DNA from 4 places in the Methylobacterium sp. XJLW genome. Region 4 is predicted to be linked to each of the others. Evidence: predicted binding sites of a transcription regulator. Region 4 holds the regulator's gene; each other region holds the start of a gene.

Region 1 (4,208 bases), 1.3 Mb from region 4:
GTCTCGGGGGTCAGCGGCACGTGCAGCGTGATCACGTCGGACTGCGTCAGGATCGTCTCGAAATCGACCAGCCCGTCCTGCGGGAACACGTCGTAGGCGATGACCGTCATGCCGAGCGCCTCGGCGCGCTTGGCGATCGACTTGCCGAGCGCCCCGTAGCCGACGATGCCCAGCGTCGAGCCGGCGATGTCGTAGATCGGGTAGTCGAAGTAGCAGAACTGCTTGGACTTCGCCCAGTCGCCCCGCTTCACCGAGTTCGCGTAGGGCACGATCGCCCGGCGCAGGGCGAACATCAGCCCGACCACATGCTCCGGCACGGTGTTGAAGGCGTAGTTGCGGATGTTGACGACGGTGATGCCCTGCGCCTTGGCCGCGGCCTTGTCGACCACGTCGGTGCCGGTGGCGGCGACGGCGATCAGCTTCAGGTCGGGGAGCTGCTTCAGCGTCTCGGCCCGCATCGGGACCTTGTTGATCAGCGCGATCTCCGCCCCCTGGAGGCGGGAGACGATCTCTTCCGGCGTCCAGGTCGAGTCGTGCTCGACGTATTCGTGCGGGAAGTTGAACGGTCGGACCCTGGCATCGAGGGATTCACGATCCAGGAACACGATCTTCTTGGTCATAGGACCCCTCTCGTACGACGGGCAGTTTCCTCGATAGTCTTGTTCTTACTTGCGCGTCGGGGCGGGCCCGGCAACCCGGCCCCGCCCCGATCGCGTGCGCCGATTACGCCTTATGCAGCGGATTCTCGCGCAGATAGCTGGAGGCGGCGGCGACGCCCGAGCCCGGCGTGACCTTGATGCCGCAATCGATCATGGCCATCTCGGCGCCCGCGATGGCGCCCAGCAGCGAGAGCTCGTTCAGGTCGCCCAGGTGGCCGATGCGGAACACCTTGCCGGCGACTTTCGAGAGGCCGGCCCCGAGCGACAGGTTGTAGCGCTCGTAGGCGTGGATGATCACCTTGGCGGCGTCGGCGCCCTCCGGCACCACGATCGCCGTGACCGTGTCGGAGTTCCACTTCGGCTCCTTGGCGCAGGGCTTGAGGCCCCAGGCCGCCACCGCCTGACGGGTCGCCTCGGCGAGCACGTGGTGGCGGTGGTAGACGTTCTCCAGCCCCTCCTCCTTCACGATCGCCAGGGCCTCGCGCAGGCCGTAGAGCAGCGGCAGGACGGGGGTGTAGGGGAAGTAGCCGGTGGCGTTGGCGGCCAGCTGGTCCTTCCAGGCGAAGTAGGCATGGCCGAGCCGGTCGTTGCGGCCGGTGCCGCCCTCGGCGATCTTGAGCGCCTTCGGGCTGATGCAGATCAGGCCGAGGCCGGCCGGCAGCATGAAGCCCTTCTGCGAGCCCGCGATGGCGCAGTCGACCTTCCAGTCGTCCATGTAGAACGGCAGCGAGCCGATCGACGAGATGCCGTCCACGAACAGCAGGGCCGGGTGGCCGGCGGCGTCGATCGCCTTGCGCACCGCGCCGATGTCGCTGGTGACGCCCGTGGCGGTCTCGTTGTGGACGACCATCACGGCCTTGATCTTATGGTCCTTGTCGGCGCGCAGGGCCTCCTCGATCTTCTGCGGATCGGCGCCGGTGCCCCACTCCTCCTCCTGGACGACCACGTCGAGGCCGAGGCGCTGGGCCATGTCGACCCAGAGGTGGCTGAACTGGCCGTAGCGCGAGGTCAGCACCGTGTCGCCGCGGCACAGGGTGTTGGACAGGGCCGATTCCCAGATGCCGGTGCCCGAGGACGGGAACAGGATGACCGTCCCGGCGGTCGAGCCGAACACCATCTTGGAGTCCTGGAGCAGCGGCTTCACCAGCTCGGGGAAGCTCGGCGAGCGGTGATCCTCAGACGGCACGTGCATGGCGCGCAGGACGCGCTCCGGGATGTTCGTAGGGCCGGGAATGAAGAGGTGGTTGCGACCGGGGCGCCGGGTTGCGGCCATGATGTTTCCTCCGAAAAATCCATTGTGCGCGGGCGTGAACCCGCGCCGGGTTGTCCAAGCGTCCTCAGGGAGTCGGTCCGGCGCCGTCGAAAGCGGCTCGCGCCGCGCCCCCTCGAACGCCATCCTCTGCCGTGATCGGGGGGCCTCCGCGGAGCGGCAGGCGGCCTCACGCCGCTCGCGTCGCGGCACGCCCCCGCGCGCCGGTCGCCTCCGAAATGCCGTCCCGTCCAACGGCCTGAGGGCCGTCCTCGCCGCCTTCCTGTCAAGGTCCGGCCGAACTCGTGCCGAGCCGCCGGTTCCTGGTATTATGAGCGGGCGAAGCTCGAAAGGAAAACCGGAAAAACTTCCAGAACTTGGCAAAAAAATTTTTTGTGCGGCGCAACGAAGCCGAGGTCCGGTTGAGATGCTTTGCGGCGCCGCAACGCGGACGGGTGGCCCCGCCGGGACTCCGCGTCATCAAACTGAGATGGGATCGCGCTCTGGATCCCGGCACCGTTCAGCCGCCGGGAGAGGGTTGCCGTGGCCGAGGTTGAGGAGATGCCGGTCCGCGTGCGGACGCTGTTCCTGTCCGACCTGCATCTCGGAACGCGCGGCTGCCAAGCCGGCCTGCTCCTGTCGTTCCTGAAGGATTACGACGCCGACACGATCTATCTCGTCGGCGACATCGTGGACGGGTGGCAGTTGCGCTCGGGCTGGTACTGGCCGCAGGAGCACAACGACGTGGTGCAGAAGCTCCTGCGCAAGGTCCGCAAGGGCGCGCGGATCGTCTACCTGCCCGGGAACCACGACGAGTTCCTGCGCGACTATGTGGGCACGAGCTTCGGCGGCATCGAGCTGGCCGAGACCGCGATCCACGAGGCGGCGGACGGCAAGCGCTACCTCGTGATCCACGGCGACCAGTTCGACATGGTCGTGCGGCACTCGCGCTGGCTCGCCCATCTCGGCGACGGCGCCTACACCCTGGCCCTGTCCCTCAACACCTTGATCAACAAGGTGCGGCGGCGCCTCGGCCTGTCCTACTGGTCGCTCTCCGCCTGGGCGAAGCTGCGCGTGAAGAACGCCGTGAGCTTCATCGGCCGCTTCGAGACGATCCTGGCCGAGGAGGCGCGCCGCCAGGGTGCCGACGGGGTGATCTGCGGCCACATCCACCATGCGGCGGACCGGCCGATCGGCGACCTGCGCTACCTCAACACCGGCGACTGGGTGGAATCCTGCACCGGTCTCGTGGAGCATTACGACGGCCGGATCGAGGTTCTGCACTATCCGAGCCTCCTGCGGGCGCAGGCGGCCGAGGCCGTGCCGCATCCCCTGGCGGGCCGGCGCGCGGTGGCTTGAGGGCACCGCCGTGAAGCTTCTGATCGCCAGCGACGCGTGGCATCCCCAGGTGAACGGCGTCGTCCGCTCCCTGGAGCAGATGGTCCGCCGCGCCCCGGAACACGGCTTCGCGACGGCCCTGCTCTCCGTGGCGGATTTCCGGTCGCTGCCGCTCCCGGGCTATCCCGAGATCCGCCTCGCCTATGCCAGCCGGGAGCGGGTGGCGGCGCGCTGGACGGCGGAACGGCCGACCCACGTGCATATCGCCACGGAGGGGCCCGTGGGGTTGGCCGTGCGGCGCCATTGCCTGGCGCACAACCTGCCGTTCACGACGAGCTACCACACCCGCTTCCCGGAATATCTCGCGGCCCGCGCGCCGGTGCCGGAAGCGTGGTCCTACGCCTATCTGCGCCGGTTCCACGGCGCGGCGCGGGGAACGATGGTCAGCACCGCCTCGCTCCAGGGTGAACTGGCGGCGCGGGGATTCGGCCGGCTGATGCGCTGGACCCGGGGCGTAGACACGGAACGGTTCCGGCCCGCCGGACCGGGGACGCCCGTGCCGGCGGAACTCGCGGACCTGCCCGGGCCGCTGTTCCTCTATGTCGGGCGGCTGGCGGTGGAGAAGAACGTCGCCGCCTTCCTCGCCCTCGACCTGCCCGGCACCAAGGTCGTGGTGGGCGACGGGCCGGACCGCGCGCGCCTACGGGGTCTCGCGCCGGGGGCGCGCTTCCTCGGCACCCGCACCGGCGCGGACCTCGCGGCGGTCTACGCCGCCTGCGACGTCTTCGTGTTCCCGAGCCTCACCGACACGTTCGGCATCGTGCTCCTCGAGGCCCTGGCCAGCGGCCTTCCGGTGGCGGCCTTCCCGGTGCCGGGCCCCAACGACGTGGTCGGCGGCCGTCGCGTCGGGGTTCTCGATCAGGATCTCCGGGCTGCCGCGCTGGCGGCCCTGCGGCTGTCGC
Region 2 (4,208 bases), 1.5 Mb from region 4:
CCGGCAGGAAGTCGGACTTGAACACGACCCGGAAGTCCGATTGCTGCATCGGCGTGCCGTCGGGCTTCTTGAGCATGCCCTTGGCGGCCATGCGGGTGACCATCGTGTCGGTCTCGGAATTCCACAGGTTGGCGGCGGCGTCGGCCGTGCCCTGGGTGAGCGCCAGCACGGCGTTCTCGTGGCTGCCCGCGTAGAAGGTCTTGCCGAAGAACTTCTCCACGTCGTAGCCGGCCCGCTTCAGGAAGAAGCGCGGCGCCTGGTTGCCGGAGGTGGAGTTCGGATCGACCAGGGCGAGGTTCTTGCCCTTGAGATCCTCGACGGTCTTGTAGGGGCTGGAGGCCAGAACGTAGACCACCGAATAGTAGCCCGAGGCGCCGGTCTCGTGCTTTTGGTTGACGATCGGCTCGATCTTCACGCCGGTCATCACGGCCCGCGCGAAGGAGGCCGGTCCGTACCACGCGATCTGGATGTTGCCGGCCCGCTGGCCCTCGATCACGGCGGCGTAGTCGCTCGCCACCCGCAGCTTCACCGGCACGCCGAGCGTCTTGGTCAGGTAGGCGGTGAGCGGCGCCCAGCGGTCGGCGGTGCCCGAGGCGTTCTCGGCCGGGATCACGCCGAGCGTCAGCTCCGGATACTGGGCCTTCCAGTCCTGGGCGGCGGCCGGCAGGCCGAGGAGGGCGAGAGCCGCGGCGGCGCCGGCGAGAGTGCGTCGGGTGATCATCGTGTCGTCCTTCGTGACGGCGTAGGGCAGGAAGTTCGGCCGGCCGGAGGCCGGTCGGGCATTTCCCGAATGGTTGTTGGGGCTTGGAGGGCCCGGATCAGGCGCCGAGGGCGGCCTCGCGGACCGGCCGCGCCGGCACGAGACCGGGCCGGCCGGGCATCGCGGCCCGCTGCTCCGCCTCGCGCTGCGCGGAATCGTCCAGCACCTCGCCGGCCTCCAGGCCGTAGAGCCGGCGCGCCACGTCCTCGGTGAGGTCGAACGGTCCGCCCTCGAACACGACCCGCCCGGCCGCGAGTCCCACGAGGCGGTCGCAATAGGCGCGCGCGAGGTCGAGGGAATGCAGGTTGCACAGCACCGTGATGCCGTAGCGCCGGTTCACCTCGGCCAGCGCGTCCATCACGAGCCGGGTGTTGCGCGGGTCGAGGGAGGCCACCGGCTCGTCGGCGAGCAGGATCTCGGGCTCCTGCACGAGGGCGCGGGCGATAGCGACCCGCTGCTGCTGCCCGCCCGACAGGCCGTCGGCGCGCTGGCCGGCGAACTCGCCCATGTCGAAGCTCTCCAGGGCGGCGAGCGCCATGGCTCGGTCTTCGGCGGACCATTGCCGCAGCAGGGAACGGTAGCTTGGCACGTGGCTGAGCCGCCCCATCAGCACGTTGGTCATCACGTCGAGGCGGCCGACGAGGTTGAACTGCTGGAAGATCATGGCGCAGCGGGTCCGCCATTCGCGCAGGTCGCGGCCCCGCAGGGTGGTGACCTCACGGCCGTCGTGGAGAATGCGCCCCGAACTCGGGTCCGCCAGCCGGTTGATCAGGCGCAGCAGCGTCGACTTGCCGGCGCCCGACCGGCCGATCACGCCGACGAAGCTGCCGGGCTCGATCCGGAGCGACACGCCGTCGACGGCGCGCCGGTCGCCGTACTGGCGCGTGAGATCCTCGATAACCAGCATGCCACCATCCGCCGGGGAATGGCCGCAGGTAAACGCCGATTTCACGACGATTGGATGACGAATACAGATCGGTTATGTTTGCCGGCGCAATTCTTACATTTTGATAGCCGGCTTAAACTTCATAGCGCTCGAGGAATGCTTCGATGGGCAGGCCGCGGAAATCCGGAAGCGCCCGGCGCAGCCGTTCGTGATCCCAGTCCCACCATGCCAGGCGCATCAGACGTTCGGCGACGGCCTCGGGGAAGCGGCGCCGGACCGGTTTGGCGGGATTGCCGACAACGATCGTGTAGGGTTCGACGTCGCGGGTGACGATGGCGCCCGCGCCGACCACGGCGCCGGTGCCGATGGTGCGGCCGGGCAGGACAACGACGCCGTGGCCGATCCAGACATCGTGGCCGATCGCCACCGGGCTCGCCCGGCGCCGGTCGAAGAAGGCGGGCTCGTCGGACTCCTCCGGCCAGTAGGCTCGTGCCCGGTAGGTGAAATGCGCCTGCGACGCGCGCTCCATCGGGTGGTTGCCGGGATTGATCCGCACGCTGGCGGCGATCGAGCAGAACTTGCCGATGGTCGTGTAGATCACCTCGCAATCCTGACCGATGTAGGAATAATCGTCGAGGATCGTCTCGGTGAGGCGGGTTCGCGCGCCGACCTCCGTGTAGTGACCGAGGCGGCAATCCACGACCCGGGCGCTGGGATCGCGTGCGGGTTCGAGTCCGAGGGGACGGTCAACCACGGGGCTCTCCGAAGGGCAGGCGCGCCAGGAGCCGGAACGGGCCGGACCCGTCCTGAGTCAGGAGGCACACGGCGTCGATCACAAGGGGCTCCGGCCCCGCGGCGGCGTAGGCCTCGGACAGGCGCCGGTGCCAGGCTTCGCGCTCCGCCTCCGGCAGGGCGTCGGTCAGGGTCACGTGGAAGCGGAAGGCCTCGAACACGTACGGGTAGCCCCAGCGCGCCAGCAGCGCCCGCCCGCGCGGGTCGAGGCGCTCCGGGCGGCGCTTGGCGCGCTCGGCCTCGGTGAGCGGCGCACGGAACGGGTCGAGGGCGGCGACGCACTCGGCGGCGAAGAGCCCCAGCTCCGGCGGGGGAGCTTCCGGCACGAGGGCGAGGAACGGCCCGAGGGCGGCGACCCGGAGCGGGCCCACCGCCACCGGCGGGTGCGCGGCCGCGAGGTCACGGGTGGCGGCGACGAGATCCGCCTCCGTGGTGCCCGCCGCGAGGCGCAGCGGCGCCTTGAGGGTGGCGTGGAACCCGTAGATCCGGGCCCCCGCCGTGACGGCGGCGAGGTCGCTCAAGCCCTCCGGGTGCGGGACCGCCGCCCCCGAGACGGGGTCGGTGCCGAGGACGGACCGGCCGAAGGCCTCCAGCCGGGAACCCGGGGCGGGCAGGCAGTAGAGAGCGTAGCGGCGCGACACCTTTCGGCCTCCGATCGTCGGCCGCCGTCAGGCCGTCGGCGCGTAGGGACGCGCCTCGGCGGCCCGCCGGGGGCGCACGTCCATGGCGTTGCCCCGCCACACGATGGCGCTCTGCATCCAGGCGCCGAGCCAGATCGCCGGGATCAGGGCGTCGCGCACCAGGAAGGCCGCCAGCAGGCGGGGCGAACGGTGCCAGCCCGCGCGGATCGCGAGCCGGTGCTCGGCGGCATAGCACAGGCCGGCGAGGCCGGCAGCGCCGACGAGGCCCGTGAAGCTGCCGGCGCAGAGGGCGATGAGAAGCGCCGGCAACAGGACACCGCTGCCGATCTCGGGAGCGAAGAACAGCGGGAAGGTCACGCGGCGCAGGCGCGCCCAGCGCAGCTGCCGCGCCCAGACCTCCTGGAAGCCGCGCGGCCCGAGCGGCTGCTCGAACGGGCTCGCCACGAGGTGGACCCGCTTGCCGGCGGCCCGGACGAGCTTGGTGGCGGCCGCGTCCTCGGCGATCTCGGCCGCGAGCGCCTGCAGGCCGCCCTGCGCCTCAAGAAAGGGCTTGTGCCACAGCATGCTCTTGCCCTGCGCGAAGCCCAGCCCGAACGCCTCGGCGGCGTATTGCCAGCGGGCCTGCAGGGTGTTCAGGAAGGCGCATTCCACCTCGGCCATGAAGCTGCCCGGGCGCGCCCCGGCGGGGGTCGAGCAGACGAGGCCGGTATCGTCCCGCCACGCCGCCTGGAGCCGCTGGAGGTAGTCCGGCGGCATGGCCACGTTGGAATCGGCGAGCACCACCCAGTCGTGGACGGCGGCCCGCCAGCCCCGCAGGCAATTGTTGAGCTTCGGGTTCTCGCAGAGGCGCTCGTCGCCGAGGATCAGGCGGGCGGGCACGCGCGGATGGGCCGCGATCAGCCGCCGGACCATCGGCACGATCGGGTCCCCGGGGTCGGCCACGCAGAAGATCAGCTCGTAGGACGGGTAGTCGAGGCGGAAGCTCCGGGTGAGCATCTCCTCGCTGTAAGCCTCGATCCCGTGAAGCGGACGGACCACGGAGACGGGCGCGCCGTCCGGAAACCGCGACGGCCCGTGGCTCCGGCCGAGGCGCCGGCCCGCGACGCCGATGCTGACGATCTGGACGAGG
Region 3 (4,208 bases), 2.1 Mb from region 4:
GTCGGCCACGAGGTGGGGCAGGCGCTTCTTGCGCATGGTCTTGCGCCGCCGCTTCAGGTCGTCGGGAAGCAGACGGTCCTCCTCGGCGACGCCGACATCGCTCACGCCCCTGCTGATGTGGTGCTCGTAGATCGCCACCATCGCCTCGACATCCGCATCCGAGGAGGCGCGGATGACGATGTCGGGGCAGGTGCGGGCCGGGACCAGGCCGGGCGTCTCGACCTCGATCTCCATCAGGCCCCCTCGCGTGCCACGTAGGTGTGGAAGCGGATCCGCCCGTCCGGATCGACCTCGCGGTAGACGCCCTGGATCTCGGCCTCGAAGCCCGGGAACAGGTTGGCGGAGGCCTCGAACATCTTGAAATAGTCGAGCATGGGCTTGGCCCGGTCGTCCAGGCGCTCGCCCGGCAGCACCGTGCCGATGCCCGGGGGATAGACCAGCATCAGCGTGGTGGCGATCCGCCCCTCGGCCTCGGCGATCGGCACGTAATCGACCTTGTTGCGGGTCAGCAGCTGGGCGGCCTTCTTGGGCGGCATCACCATCTCGGGCAGGTGCTCCGGGGCGAACTGGCGCCGCTGGAGCGTGGAGGTGCCGGCCTCCCGGTGGAAGGCGTGGAATTCGGCGCAGAGGTCGCGCAGGCGCACACCGCGGTAGCGGTTCGGCCGGCGGTTGACGAATTCCGGCATGGCCTCCTCCAGCGGGACGTTGTCGTCGTGGAGCCGCTTGAAGGCGACGAGGCCCGAGATCAGCGTGCCGGCCTTGGAGGATTCGACCCCCGGGGTCAGCAGGAAGAGCAGCGAGTTCAGGTCGTTCTTCTCGGCGACGATCCGGTTCTCACGCAGGTACTGGGCCACGATCGGCGCCGGCACGCCGTGCTGGGCGTAGGCCCCCGTGTGCCGGTCGAAGCCGGGGGTGAGCACGGTGAGCTTGTTCGGGTCGGTGATCGCGTAGCCCGGCGCCACGTGGGTGAAGCCGTGCCAGCGGGCGCCCGGCTTCAGCTCCCAGTGGCGCGGCGTGGCGGCGAGCTCGTCGGTCGGCACGCTCTCCCACGGCACCTCGGCGCCGTCGGCATTCACCGTCACGTCCGGCACGAAGGGGTCGAAGAACCAGCGCCTTGCGGGATCGCGCTCGTTCTCCTCGAATTCCCGCCGGATCGCCCGGACCTTCTTGCGCCACTCGATCCCGAGCCGGATCGTGTCGTCCCACAGGATCATGCCGGAGCGGCCCTTCATCATCTGGGCGCCGACGTCGAGGGAGGCGAAGAGCGGGTAGAAGGGCGACGTGGAGGCGTGGACGAGGAAGCTCTCGTTGAGCCGCTTGTGCTCGACCCGCCGGGTCTGGCCGCGGATATGCCCGTCGCGGGTGTGGATCTGCGAGGCCTGGGAGAAGCTCGCGAGCTGCTTGTGGGTCGATTGCGTGGCGACGATGCCGGGCGAGGTCTCGTCGAGGCCGGTCAGCCCCATGGCGAAGCGGCGGGCGTAGAGCGGGTGGAACTTCATGAAGCCCGCCCAGGCCTCGTCGAACAGGATGTAGTCGCAGAGGTGGCCGATCTTCTCCAGGATCTCCTGGGCGTCGTAGATCGTGCCGTCGTAGGTGCACTGCTCGATCACCGCGACGCGGAACGGCCGCTCCCGGCGCCACGCCTCGGGATCGGTCACCAGCGGGTTCCGGCGGATCTTCTCCCGGATCCGGGTCTCGTCGAGGGCCTCATGATACATGGGGCCGATCAGGCCGTAGGCGTTCCGGTCCGTTTCCAGAAAGATCGGGATGCCGCCGCCCAGGAACAGGGCGCCGTGATGCGCCGCCTTGTGGTTGTTGCGGTCGAACAGGACGAGGTCGTCCTCCGCGATCAGCGAGGACAGGACGATCTTGTTGGAGGCCGAGGTGCCGTTGAGGACGAAGTAGGTCTTCTCGGCCCCGAAGATCTTCGCGGCCTCCTTCTGGGCCTTCAGCGCCGGGCCCTCGTGGGTCAGCAGGTCGCCGAGGTCGAGGACCGAGTTGTCGAGGTCGTCGCGGAAGATCGCTTCCCCCAGGTGCTCCACGAAGATCCGGCCGATCGGCGACCGGTTGTAGAAGATGCCGCCGTTGTGGCCCGGGCAGGTCCAGAGCTGGTTGCCCTTCTCGGCGTAGTCGACGAGCGCGCCGAAGAACGGCGTCTTGAGGGTCTGGGCGTATTGCGTGACCCGGCTGACGAGGCCGCGGGCGATGAATTCCGGCGTCTCCTCCGCCAGGAAGATGTAGCCGTCGATGAAATCGAGCAGTTCGACCGGGATGTCCTCCAGCCGCTTGCGGCGGACCATAATGACGATCGGCATCTCCAGGCCGCGCTTGCGCATCATGTCGATGAGGGCGGCGGCCTTGCCGTCGAGGCCGCGCTTGCCCCAATCGACCACGAGGCAGCCCACCGCGGCGTCGGTCTGCACCGCGATGGCCGCGTCCTCGACCCGCCGGGCGCGCACCACCTCGAAGCCGCGCTGCTCCACGGCTGCCACGATCTGATTGACGCGCGCCCCTTCGAGATCGTCCGGATCGAAGGCGGGGGCGCACATCAGGACCGTGAAGCGACGGTGGAAGTCCATGGAGCCCTCTCTGGCCTCGGATGCAGCGCGTGGCTTTCCGGCCCGTCTGCGACGATTGCATGACAACGTGCGCGGCGGGCGGTCGTGGTGCGGACGAAAGGGCTTGATCCGGGCGCGGTCGGAGCCGTTGGACCGCGGCCTTCCCACCCGCGCCCTCATCCTGAGGTGCCGGTCGGAGATCGGTCGCGCGGCCCGCGGCGGCAACCCGTCTCAGGGTATCACAGGGCGCGCCGCCGCGCCCAGACATCCGGATTGACCAGTCCGCCCGGCCGCCGGCCTGCCAGCACGTCGACCACGCGGCCGGCGGCGGTTTCGGCGGTGCGGATCAGGGCCGACCCGGTGGAACCGCCGACATGGGGCGTCAGGATCGCCCGCGCCTGACGGGCGAGGGGGTGGTCGGCCGGCAGGGGCTCCTGCGCGAAGACGTCCAGCCCGGCGCCCGCGATCGTGCCGGATTCCAGCGCCTCCACCAGGGCCGCCTCGTCGATCAGACCACCGCGGCTGGTGTTGATCAGGAAGGCGTCCCGCTTCATCCGGGCGAGCTGGTCCCGGCCGATCAGGCCGCGGGTGGCAGGGGTCAGGGGCACGTGCAGGGAGACGATGTCGGCCTCCGCGAGGAGCGCGTCCACCGAAGGAGCCCGCAGGGCGCCGGCATTGGCGAAGTCGGCGTCCGGCCGGCTCGGGCCGTAGGCCAGCACCCGCAGGCCGAGGGCCGTGCCGAGCCGGGCCGTCGCCTGCCCGATCGCCCCGAAGCCGACGAGGCCCAGCGTCAGGCCGGCCAGCTCGATCAGGCGGGCGGTGAACTTGAAGCTGTCGTCCCCGCGCCGGACCGAGCGGTCGGCCTCCGGCAGGGCCTTGGCCAGGGCGAAGATCAGCGCCAGCGTCTGCTCGGCCACCGAGACGGCGTTGGCGCCGGGCGTGTTGACCACCACGATCCCGGCCTCGGTCGCCTCGGCGGTGGCGACGTGGTCGGTGCCGGTGCCGTGCACGCCGATCACCCGCAGGGCCGGGGCCGCCGCGATGGCGCGGGCCGGGAAGCCGGTGTTGCGGGTGATGACGGCGACGCACGGGGCGGCCTCGCGGGCCAGGGTCTCGGGATCCGTGCCGCTCGCCGGACGCGGCTCCAATCCGGCCGCCCGCAGCCGGTCGAGGCCCGCCGCGTGGATCGGCTGGACGATGAGGCACGGACCGGTGATCACGGGAAAACCTCTGCACTAGAGGAGGGGTGACAGGCACGTTTCGCGCCGGGCCCGTCTAGGCGGGGTGGGCAACCCTGGCAACCGGGCGCCCCGGTCTCCGCCGCGGCAACCCGATCGGACGCGCGCGATCCACACCCGATCGCGGCCGTGTCGGGCCCCGCACGCCCCGCCCGGCCCGACGATCCCGGCCGCGCGCCTCGGCCGAGCTCTGGCCCGGCCTTCCGCGAAATCGCCGGCTCGACCGTGCGATGATGAGTGAGGCACTGATAATGATGTCGTTCGGCAATGGAATTCAGTATAGAACGCACTCAATATCGATCACGTAGATCGACCCTGCGTGCGCTGAATATAATTATAATTAATCCAAATGTATTTTTGACACACGTAGAGATATTTGCTGCCTTGCTCCGTGATTCGGAGCTTTCGTCAC
Region 4 (4,208 bases):
GGGCCTGTCGGGCGGCCAGCAGCAGCGCCTGTGCATCGCCCGCACGGTGGCGCAGCGCCCAGAGGTGATCCTGTTCGACGAGCCGACCTCGGCCCTCGACCCGATCTCCACCGGCCGCATCGAGGAGCTGATCGAGCAGTTGCGCGACGAGTTCACCATCGTGATCGTCACCCACAACATGCAGCAGGCGGCGCGCATCTCGCAGTTCACCGCCTTCATGTATCTGGGCCAGCTGATCGAGTTCGGTCCGACCAACCGGATGTTCATGAACCCGACGGAACGCCGCACCCAGGACTACATCACCGGCCGGTTCGGCTAGTCTGCCTGAACGCTCCGGTCTCGGGGAAGGTCGTCCGGTCGCCGCATCCGCGGAGGGCCGGCGGGTCCCCGAGGGCCTCCCCGGAGCGCCGCCCCCGGGACCCATCGAAGGATTCGCCATGCCCGGCCATATCGTCACCTCCTACGACACCGACCTGGAGAACCTGCGTCGCTCGATCTCGGAGATGGGCGGCGTGGCCGAGAAGATGACCGCGGAGGCGACGGACGCCCTCGTGCGCCGGGACGACACGCTCGCCCAGGCGGTGATCGTCGCCGACAAGCGCCTCGACGCCCTGCAGCGGGACATCGAGGAGCGCGCGGTGCTGTTGATCGCCCGGCGTCAGCCCCTGGCGATCGATCTGCGTGAGACGATCTCGGCGATCCGCGTCTCCGGCGACCTCGAGCGGATCGGCGACCTCGCCAAGAACGTCGCCAAGCGGGTGGTGGCGATCTCCGATCAGGCGCCGGCCCAGAAGATCGTTCTCGGCGTGCGCCACATGAGCGACCTCGCGGAGGGCCAGCTCAAGGACGTTCTCGACGCCTATGCGAGCCGCGACGTCCAGGCAGCCCACGATGTCTGGGAGCGGGACGGCGAGATCGACGCCCTGTACAATTCGCTGTTCCGCGAGCTCCTGACCTACATGATGGAGGATCCGCGCAACATCTCGTTCTGCACGCATCTTCTGTTCTGCGCCAAGAACGTCGAGCGGATCGGCGACCACACCACCAACATCGCCGAGACGATCCATTATCTCGCCACGGGCGAGGCCCTGGCGGGCGACCGGCCGAAGAACGATGCGTCGAACTATGCGACCGTGGACGGGGTGCCGGCTCCGTAAGCGGGCCGCCCCCGGTCCAGGCGTCGGCCTGCGCGCGCTCCTGTGGGGCGCCGCCCGAGAATCGGAGCGTGCGGGTTGAGGCTGAGCGGCGCCTCCTGCACCCTCCGCCTGCCCGCCGGCTCAAAGGAGCGTCGGCGCGCCTGCAGGCCGTATGGCGCCGCTTCGTGAACGGATCTTCGAACGTGAGCATGCAAGTCCTGATCGTCGAGGACGAGGAGGCGCTGACCACGCTGCTGCGCTACAATCTGGAAGCCGAGGGCTTTCTGGTGGATTCCGCGGCTCGCGGCGACGACGCGGAGCTGCTCCTGGCGGAGCGGATCCCCGATCTCGTCCTGCTCGACTGGATGCTGCCCGGCCTGTCGGGCATCGAGCTGTGCCGGCGGATCCGGGCGCGCCGGGAGACCGAGCGGCTGCCCGTGATCATGCTCACCGCCCGGGGCGAGGAGGGCGACCGGATCCGCGGTCTCGGGACGGGCGCCGACGACTACATCGTCAAGCCGTTCTCCGTCCCGGAACTGCTTGCCCGGATCCGCGCGCTGCTCCGCCGGGCCAAGCCCGCCCATGTCTCGGACCGGCTGGCGGCGGGCGACCTCGAACTCGACCGCACCGGCCATCGCGTCCGCCGCGGCGGCGAGGAGCTGCATCTCGGCCCCACAGAGTTCCGTCTGCTGGAATTCCTGATGCTGGCGCCGGGCCGGGTCTTCTCCCGCGAGCAGCTCCTCGACGGGGTCTGGGGACACGACGTCTACATCGACGAGCGCACGGTCGACGTCCATGTCGGGCGGCTGCGCAAGGCACTGAACGGCCCGCGCCAAGCCGACCCGATCCGTACGGTCCGCGGCTCGGGCTACGCCTTCGACGAGACGTTCTCGCTCGACGCTTGAGAGGGGCGCGAAGCGTTCCGGGACAAAGGGTTCCGGGCCGGAGGCCGGTCGGCCGCGCCGCCCGCCCGCTTGCAGCGAAGGGAGCCAGGGACGTTCGAGGCCGGCGGATGCTGCGAGGCCCGGCGGCCCCCCGGGCCTCGCGCAGATTCAGCGGGTCAGCGCCGCGCTCCGGCCGGACGCGACCGGCACGGCGTCGAGCGCCGCCAGAACCGTCCCCTCGGTGAGGATCTGCGGAAGCACCTGAGGCGCTCCGGTTCCGGTATAGAGGAGGTAGAGCGGCACGCCGCTGCGCCCGTGCTTCTCCAGCAGACGGGTGATCTCGGGATTCTGGTTGGTCCAGTCGCCCTTCATGTAGGTCACGCCGCGCTCGGCCATCGCGGCCCGCACGGCCTTGGTGTTGAGCGAGGTCGCCTCGTTCACCGCGCAGGTGATGCACCACGCGGCGGTCATGTCCACGAAGACGGGGCGGTGCGCGTCCACCAGGGCGTCGAGACGCGCTTGAGTGAAGGGCTCGACCCCGTCGGCGGCGGCCTGCGCCGACGGCGCGGCGCGGTCCCGCGGAAGGGTCACGGCGAGGGCCGACACGGCGATTAGCGCGAGGGCCGCAGCGACCCGCGCGACCCGGCCCGCCCCGGGCGCGGCGGCGCGGCCGTGTTCCCAGGCCCAGGCGGCGAAGCCCACCAGGACGAGGCCGATCAGCGCCGCCAGCAGCCCACGCGGATCGACCTGCTGCGCCAGAACCCAGATCAGCCAGGCCACGGTGGCGTAGACCGGGAAGGCCAGGACCTGTTTGAGGGTCTCCATCCAGGCGCCCGGCCGCGGCAGCGCCCGCAGGGCCGGCGGCCAGAGGGTCAGCACCAGGAAGGGCAGGGCGAGGCCGAGGCCGAGGCTCGCGAAGACGGCGAGCGCGACACCGGCACTCTGCGTCAGCGCGAAGCCCACCGCCGAGCCCATGAACGGCGCCGTGCAGGGGGTCGCCACCAGGGTCGCCAGCACACCCGTGAAGAACGAGCCGCTCAGGCCGGCACGCCGGGTCAGGCCGTCTCCGAGGCCGGCGAGCCGGCCGCCGACATGGACCACTCCGGACAGGCTCAGGCCCATAGCGAACAGCAGATAGGCGAGGGCTGCGACCATGGCGGGCGATTGCAGCTGGAAGCCCCAGCCGATCGCGGCCCCACCGCCCTTCAGGGCGATCAGCAGGGATGCGAGGCCGAGGAAGCTCGCCAGCACGCCGGCCGTGTAGGCGAGGCCGTGCAGCCGCAGCCGCGCCGGGCCCTCGCCGGCATGCCGCACGAGGCTCAGCACCTTGATGGACAGCACCGGGAAGACGCAGGGCATCAGGTTTAGGATCAGGCCGCCCAAAAAGGCGAAGGCCGCGGCGGTCGCGAGGGTCAGCGCGTCGAACTCGGCGGCGGCCGGCGGGGCTCCGGCCGGATTCGGCGCGCTCGACGCAGCCGCGACGGCAGGAAGCACCGGCTCGTCACCATACGCGAAGGCGAGGCGGCGGGTGCCGTCCATGCCGACCTCGTCGATCGTCAGGACGCCGGGCAGGGCCGCGGGCACAGGATCGGTCGGGCTGCTGCGCGCGATGGTCAGATGCAGACCGGTCTCGTCGACGGTCATCACCTGCGCGGCGGCGTTGTCGATCGCCGTCTCGGCATAGGGGAAATAGGCGGCGTTCCGGATGGATTCGGGCTTCAGGCCGGTCGCGGCGAAATCGAGCTGCAGCGTGTCGCCCTGGCTCGACAGGCGCAGGGGCCAGAGCGCCGGCGCGGGCAGGGCAGCCCGGGCGTGCGCGAACAGTGCGGCGTTGGCCGGGTCCGGCTCGGCCTTGCCCACCGGCAGGGTGAGGGCGAGATCGGCCGAACCGGGGACGCACTCGGTCTTGCAGACGAGATAGGTCAGCTTCGCCTGGATCTGAACGGGATTGGCCGGGTCGAGGCTCGGCGGCGGCGTCACGGGCACGAGGAGCGTGACCTCACCCTCGTAGCCGTAATTCATGAGGGTCGCGATCGGGATGCGCTCCGGCGCCGGCCACCGGATCGCGCTGGCGTTGAAGCCGGCCGGCAGGGTCCAGGTCACCTCCGGAGGCAGTCCGGAATCGCCCGGGTTGCGCCAGTAGACGTGCCAGCCGGGCTTGATCTGCATCCGCACCGCCAGCGTGAAC

The links. Region 4 encodes PhoB, which activates phosphate uptake and scavenging genes when phosphate is short. Its sites were predicted from a motif close to TGTCATNNANCTGTCAT; they were not measured.
Region 1: the regulator PhoB is predicted to act here: its motif matches at 2,384-2,400, upstream of A3862_RS13385 (UDP-2,3-diacylglucosamine diphosphatase).
Region 2: the regulator PhoB is predicted to act here: its motif matches at 1,711-1,727, upstream of phnC (phosphonate ABC transporter ATP-binding protein).
Region 3: the regulator PhoB is predicted to act here: its motif matches at 2,628-2,644, upstream of A3862_RS09520 (Orn/Lys/Arg decarboxylase N-terminal domain-containing protein).

Annotation. Positions count from the first base shown of each region.
Region 1 is NZ_CP016429.1:2,883,513-2,887,720, reverse strand. It holds gene A3862_RS13395 (D-2-hydroxyacid dehydrogenase) at 1-620, opposite strand, end outside; gene A3862_RS13390 (aminotransferase class V-fold PLP-dependent enzyme) at 724-1,932, opposite strand; gene A3862_RS13385 (UDP-2,3-diacylglucosamine diphosphatase) at 2,452-3,267, shown strand; gene A3862_RS13380 (glycosyltransferase family 4 protein) at 3,278-4,208, shown strand, end outside.
Region 2 is NZ_CP016429.1:2,666,610-2,670,817, reverse strand. It holds gene phnD (phosphonate ABC transporter substrate-binding protein) at 1-721, opposite strand, end outside; gene phnC (phosphonate ABC transporter ATP-binding protein) at 819-1,667, opposite strand; gene A3862_RS12385 (chloramphenicol acetyltransferase) at 1,780-2,400, opposite strand; gene A3862_RS12380 (DUF1045 domain-containing protein) at 2,393-3,079, opposite strand; gene A3862_RS12375 (glycosyltransferase) at 3,107-4,208, opposite strand, start outside.
Region 3 is NZ_CP016429.1:2,060,955-2,065,162, reverse strand. It holds gene A3862_RS09525 (GNAT family N-acetyltransferase) at 1-234, opposite strand, end outside; gene A3862_RS09520 (Orn/Lys/Arg decarboxylase N-terminal domain-containing protein) at 234-2,579, opposite strand; gene A3862_RS09515 (hydroxyacid dehydrogenase) at 2,798-3,778, opposite strand.
Region 4 is NZ_CP016429.1:4,196,367-4,200,574, forward strand. It holds gene pstB (phosphate ABC transporter ATP-binding protein PstB) at 1-319, shown strand, start outside; gene phoU (phosphate signaling complex protein PhoU) at 438-1,157, shown strand; gene phoB (phosphate regulon transcriptional regulator PhoB) at 1,346-2,041, shown strand; gene A3862_RS19460 (protein-disulfide reductase DsbD family protein) at 2,189-4,208, opposite strand, start outside.